Regions from separate parts of the Megasphaera hexanoica genome, predicted to be linked through region 2. Evidence: riboswitches for the same ligand, from Rfam matches in the RefSeq annotation. Region 2 holds a riboswitch; the other holds the start of a gene.
The links. A riboswitch is a leader RNA that binds a small molecule or an ion and turns the genes downstream of it on or off. The one in region 2 is predicted to bind S-adenosylmethionine.

Region 1: another riboswitch for S-adenosylmethionine. It lies ahead of metK (methionine adenosyltransferase); the one in region 2 lies ahead of ACGTIC_RS07510 (methionine ABC transporter ATP-binding protein).

What each region holds. Positions count from the first base shown of each region.
Region 1 covers NZ_CP171361.1:1,693,991-1,697,296, forward strand. Annotated here, with positions in the region: gene ACGTIC_RS08335 (EamA family transporter) at 1-1,122, shown strand, start outside; SAM riboswitch class I at 1,221-1,323, shown strand; gene metK (methionine adenosyltransferase) at 1,405-2,595, shown strand; gene rpsU (30S ribosomal protein S21) at 2,747-2,926, shown strand; gene ACGTIC_RS08350 (GatB/YqeY domain-containing protein) at 2,952-3,306, shown strand, end outside.
Region 2 covers NZ_CP171361.1:1,520,834-1,524,139, reverse strand. Annotated here, with positions in the region: partial or broken gene ACGTIC_RS07525 (UPF0236 family transposase-like protein) at 1-63, opposite strand, end outside; gene ACGTIC_RS07520 (hypothetical protein) at 76-279, opposite strand; gene hpf (ribosome hibernation-promoting factor, HPF/YfiA family) at 547-1,071, opposite strand; SAM riboswitch class I at 1,286-1,387, shown strand; gene ACGTIC_RS07510 (methionine ABC transporter ATP-binding protein) at 1,473-2,516, shown strand; gene ACGTIC_RS07505 (methionine ABC transporter permease) at 2,497-3,150, shown strand; gene ACGTIC_RS07500 (MetQ/NlpA family ABC transporter substrate-binding protein) at 3,167-3,306, shown strand, end outside.

The sequences.
Region 1 (3,306 bases), 170 kb from region 2:
CTTGGTAAGCTGCGTATTGCCAAATTGGGCGGCAATGTAGAAAATGCCTTCAGTTTCCTTCTGGGCTGCTTTTTCCTGTTCTTTATCCTCCTGTTTCACGGCGATCCTATCCTGGGCGGCATCAATTCCAGTACTATCTGGCCGCTCATTTATTGCTCCCTCGTCGTTACCGGTTTCGGGTACCTGTGCTTCATGAAAGCAATTGAACTGACTGGCCCTTCTAATGCATCTTTTGCCTTCTTCATTAAACCAGTCATCGCGTTGATCCTGTCGGCGATTATTCTGTCGGAACCGATTACAATGAACGCTGTCATCGGTCTGGTTCTCATCCTTCTGGGCTGTACCATGGCAGGGCCTATCGAACATCTCCTGTTCCGCCATCATGCGGTCGGTGAAATCGAAGGGCGTAAGAATCATCCGGCGTGGATACGGGAAGATGCAGAATGCCCGCTGGTCATCACTATTTCCCGGGAATTCGGCAGTGGCGGCCGCAATATAGGCAAACTCGTAGCCCGCAAGCTGGGCGTGCCCTACTATGACACGGCTATTCTCAATATGACACGGAAAGAACATCCCCAGACATTCGAAGCCTGGCGCAGGGAAAAAGACAATCATCTCGGTCCGCTCCTGGCTAAAGTCTACGATGATTACGTCCATTATTCGACAGGGTATGAATCGAAGCGGCAGGAGATGTTTAATGATGAATCCGATGTCATCCGGGAACTAACCAACGGTAAATCCTGCGTTATCGTCGGGCGGCTGGCAAACTATATCCTGCGCAAGCGTCCCAATACATTTAATGTATTTATTTCTTCTGATCCGGACTGGGCTGTGCAGCGCATCATGCTGCGCGAACACGTCGATGCCGATACGGCCATGAAAATCCGCAACCGCGTCAACAAGGAACGGCGCGACCACTGCATGTATTGTACTGATTCCTACTGGGGATATGGGGCCAATTACGATATGAGCCTGAAATCCAGCGATTACGGTGTCGTAAAGACAGCAGACCTCATCCTGGCAGCAGCCCAGCATCGTCTTACCATTTCGAAGGACGAACTCAATCCTGTTACAAAGGACAATGCCCGGGATGAAAAAACAACAGCTGTGCCCGAAGACTGATACGGTATAGGTGTTACCGGGCAGGGAAAATTTCTTTTGAAAAAGACTTGCATTATCCTGCTATATCGGGTATACTATCTTACGTCAAATAAAATATAGTTCCATCAAGAGACGGCGGAGGGACTGGCCCTGTGATGCCGCAGCAACCTTCATCTATTGAAAGGTGCTAAATCCAACAGTGTATATACTGGCAGATGGGTATACGTAGCCCCCTCTTGTCAGAGAGGGCTTTTTTTTACATACGTATCAAATGGAACTAAAAAAGTTAAGGAGGATATACAAATGGCTAAAAACCGCGAATTCTTTACTTCTGAATCCGTTACTGAAGGTCATCCTGATAAGATGGCTGACCAGATTTCCGACAGCATCCTTGATGCCATCCTGGCAAAAGACAAAAATGCCCGCGTTGCCTGCGAAACGCTGGTAACGACTGGCATGGTCCATGTCGTAGGTGAAATTTCCACTACCTGTTATGTCGATATTCCACATATCGTCCGCGAAACAATCCGTGAAATCGGTTACACGCGGGCTAAATACGGCTTTGACTGCGATACATGCGGCATCCTCGTATCCCTTGACGAACAGTCTTCAGATATTGCTATGGGCGTCGATGAAGCTATGGAAGCAAAAGAAGGGCAGAAGGATAAATTTGATATGATTGGTGCCGGTGACCAGGGTATGATGTTCGGCTACGCTACTAATGAAACGGACGATTACATGCCACTGCCGATTTCCCTGGCACACCGTCTGGCACGCCGCCTGGCGAAGGTCCGTAAGGATGGCACGCTGTCTTATCTCCGTCCCGATGGAAAGACACAGGTCACGGTCGAATACGATGACGGCAAGCCGGTCCGCATCGATACCATTGTCATTTCGGCACAACACAGCCCGGAAGTAACACGTGACCAGATTGAAAAAGATCTCCTCGAATACGTCATCAAGCCGGAACTTCCTGAAGGCCTGTTCGATGACAAGACGAAACTGTATATTAATCCGACGGGACGGTTCGTCATCGGCGGCCCTCAGGGTGATTCGGGACTCACGGGACGGAAAATCATCGTCGATACGTACGGCGGCATGGCCCGTCATGGCGGCGGATGCTTCTCCGGCAAGGACCCCACAAAAGTCGACCGTTCGGCCGCTTATGCAGCCCGTTATGTAGCCAAGAATATTGTTGCCGCGGGACTGGCTGATAAGGTCGAAATCCAGCTGGCTTATGCCATAGGCGTTGCCCGCCCTGTTTCTATCCACGTTGAAACGTTCGGTACAGGCAAGGTCGATAACGATGTCATCGTCAGCCTGATCAATAAACACTTTGATCTCCGCCCGGCCGGCATCATCGAAATGCTCGACCTGCAGCGTCCTATCTACAAACAGACCGCTGCTTATGGTCACTTTGGCCGCAACGATCTGGATCTTCCCTGGGAAAAGACCGATAAGGCCGATATTCTCCGTAAAGAAGCCGGATTATAATAGGCAATTGTCCTTGATGTCTGCCTGACGAAAGTGTATGACTTCACTTTCTACAGTACTTTACGGATTGACAAATATGCTCTTTTTGAGTATAATTTCAATGTGTGCAGTAAAGCACTCCCTAACATACATTTGGAGGGAGGGATATAGAATGGCAGAAATCAAAGTTGGTAAAAATGAATCCTTGGACAGCGCACTGCGCCGTTTCAAACGTTCTTGCCAAAAAGCAGGTGTTCTTTCCGAAGTCCGGAAACGCGAACACTATGAAAAACCGAGCGTACGGAGAAAGAAAAAATCTGAAGCAGCACGGAAACGGAAGTATAGAGCATAATCGCAAAGAGTAGAAGGGTGATATCATGTCTCTGAAAGAAGAACTGCTTCAAGATATGAAAACGGCAATGAAAGCGAAAGAAGCTGGTAAGACAGCTCTTTCCGTCATACGCATGGTCCGTAATTCCATTAGAAATACGGAAATCAATGGTAAATGCGAACTGGATGATGCCGGTGTGGCAGCAGTCATTGCCAAAGAAATGAAACAGCGCAAAGAATCGCTGGCTGAATTTGAAAAAGCCGGCCGTACTGACCTGGCAGACCAGACAAAGGCTGAAATGGCCGTTCTGGAAAAGTATATGCCAAAACAGCTGACGGAAGATGAAGTTGCGCAAATCGTCCGTGACACCATTGCCGGGCAGGATGCGTCGTCTCTTAAGA
Region 2 (3,306 bases):
ATAATACGTCCGGGCAAAGGTGACATCGCCCCACAGTGTGGTCAGCGTCTGTACGCGATGGTCTTTAACCTGATACTAATGGTTTGGTCTAATCGCTGCATAGATAGCCGCATCGGCTTGATCCAGGAGTGTTGTCATGATGGCTACTCCGATTTGATTGACCAATTGATCCAGATTTTGGCTTAACTGAGCTAATGATAGTTCCTGGGCCAAGATTTTCCGAAGAGATGCATTAAAAAAATCTACACAAACATTGGAAATTTGTTGTATACTAAACATGAGAAGGACTCCTTTCGTATGTGTTGGATCTACACTTTATTATACAATAAGGAGTTCCTTCTCTTTTTGTATTTTCTTTAATGTATTAAAGTTTTCCCACAATTATTTTACACTATCTGACATGAAAAAATCTTATGCAAAGATAAGGTAACATCCTGATATTAGGACACATTGCGATATCTCTGTAAATACGGGATTGAAAGGCAAAAAAAAACAAGGGCTGTGGTACCCTTTTTCTGCGATACCACAACCCCTGTATGATTCAGCTTAGTATTCCGGTTCAATCAGGCCATATTTACCATGTTTCCGTTTGTATACGACGTTGATGGCTTCCGTTTCCGAATTGAGGAAAACGAAGAAATCGTGGCCAACGAGATTCATCTGCAGGATAGCTTCTTCTACGTCCATAGGACGGGCTGCAAATTTCTTGACCCGGGCAATTTCAAAGTTTTCTTCCGGTGCAGCCGGTCCTTCGACGAGTCCTTCATGGAAGGAGCCGCCTTTCATACGGCGTGCCAGCTTCGTTTTATATTTGTGGATCTGGCGTACCATTTTGTCGTAAACCAGATCGATGGCGGCGTACATATCGTCATTGGCTTCGACGCCACGAAGAACGACACCATCTACTTTCAAGGTGATTTCAGCAATTTTACGATCTTTTTCGACGGAAAGAAGAGCCTGGACATTGACTTCATTTTCAAAGTACTTCGTTACTTTCTTTTCATGTTTCAGTACATAGTCCTTTAATGCCGGTGTAATTTCTAAATTCTTGCCTCTTACGATTGTTGCCATACAAATCCCTTCCTTTCGTGAGAAACTTCGTTCCGGACCATCCATGCTTAAAATCCGGATATCCTGCTCCTCATATATTAAGTATTCGATATAAAAAGGTAAATTCCTGCTTGACGATGAAATATTTTTTTCGAACGGCATTCAATTTTTTACACAAATAACATTGACAAGGATTCCTATTAGTGTTAGTATACAACTCAGCAATTACATAACCTATTCATCCAGAGCAGCCGAGGGAATGGCCCTATGACGCTGCGGCAACCCCCCATAGCGGGAAGGTGCCAAGTCCAACGGATTTCCATCCGGCAGATGAAATGATTGTATACGTACCGTCAGCATCTGTTGACGGCTTTTTTTATGCTATCAGCACCTCCAGGTGTATCCATTAAGGAGTTGATCTTGTGATTACCTTTGAAAACATTACCAAGACCTACGGCGGCAAAACGCACGTCCAGGCCCTGAAAGGCATCTCACTGACTATCCATGACGGCGAAATTTTCGGCATCATCGGGAAAAGTGGTGCCGGCAAATCGACGCTCGTCCGCTGCATCAATATGTTGGAAAAACCGACGACGGGCAAAGTCATCATCGACGATAAGGAACTGACGGCCATGTCCGACAGCCAGCTGCGGGCCGAACGCAAAAACATCGGCATGATTTTCCAGCATTTCAATCTGCTGTCGTCCCGTACCGTTTTTGACAATATCGCTTTTCCGCTGGAACTGGCTGGCGCTTCCAAAGAAGTCATCCGCAGCAAGGTCGATTCCCTGCTCGAACTGGTCGGCCTGACGGACCGGCAGTTCAATTATCCGTCCCAGCTTTCGGGTGGCCAGAAACAGCGTGTCGGCATCGCCCGCGCCCTGGCCAGCGATCCGAAAATCCTGTTGTGCGATGAAGCGACATCGGCACTGGATCCACAGACGACCAAATCCATCCTGGAACTGTTGAAAGACATCAACAAACGCCTGGGCATCACCATCGTCATCATTACCCACGAAATGGCCGTCATCAAGGAAATCTGCGACCGCGTGGCTGTCATCGAAGGCGGGGTCATCAAAGAACAGGGCCGGGTCATCGACGTCTTTACCAATCCCCAGTCGGAAACGATGAAGGAATTTGTCAAATCGGTCATCAATATGGAACTGCCCGAAGGCATCAAAAAACTGGGCGTCACCAATCAGCCATCGCCGGACCGGGATATGCTCGTCCGCTTCCGTTTCAAGGGAGCCGCTACCAACGAACCGCTGGTAGTCAATGTCGCCCGCAAGTTCAATCTCGATGTCAGTGTCCTTTACGGCAACATCGATTATATTCAGGATGTGCCGTTCGGCTATCTGATTGTCGTCATCATGGGCGATATGAAAGCCCAGACCGAAGCGTATTCGTATATTAAGACGCAACCTATTGAAAGCGAGGTTTTAGGATATGTCCCCAGAACTCATTAAATTAATGATACAGGGTATTGAAGAAACACTGTTCATGGTGTCCATCTCTACTCTCATTGCTGCTATCATCGGTATTCCTCTCGGCATTACCCTGGTTACGACCAGCAAAGGCCACATTCTGGAAAACAGGGTAATCAATCAGATTCTCGGAACTATCGTCAATATCATCCGTTCCATCCCGTTCATCATCCTCATGGTCGCCATCATCCCGCTGACCCGCCTCATTGCCGGTACGTCTATCGGCACGACGGCAGCCTGTGTACCACTGACTATCGTCGCTATTCCCTTCCTCAGCCGGCTCGTAGAAACGAGCATCCGCGATGTCGACTTCGGTCTCGTCGAAGCGGCAGAATCCATGGGTGCTTCTCCGCTGCAGATTATCCGCAAAGTCCTGCTTCCGGAAGCACTGCCTACAATCATCAATAACATTACCGTCCTCATCGTCAACCTCATCGGGGCTTCGGCCATGGCCGGTGCCATCGGTGGCGGCGGTCTTGGGGATATCGCCATCCGCTACGGCTACCAGCGTTTCCAGGCCGATGTTATGCTGGCTACGATCATCATCCTCGTCATCGGCGTCAATCTGATTCAGGCTTGCGGCGACTTTGCTTCCCGCAAGAAGAATAAAAAATAAAAGGAGTGTCTGTATCATGAAATCATTCATCAAAAAGGCCGTAACACTGGCGGCCCTCGCTACACTGTGCGTTTTTGCCGCCGGCTGTGGCAGCAGTGACAACAATTCCAAATCGGCTTCTTCCGACAAAAAAGAAATCACCGTCGGGGTCACACC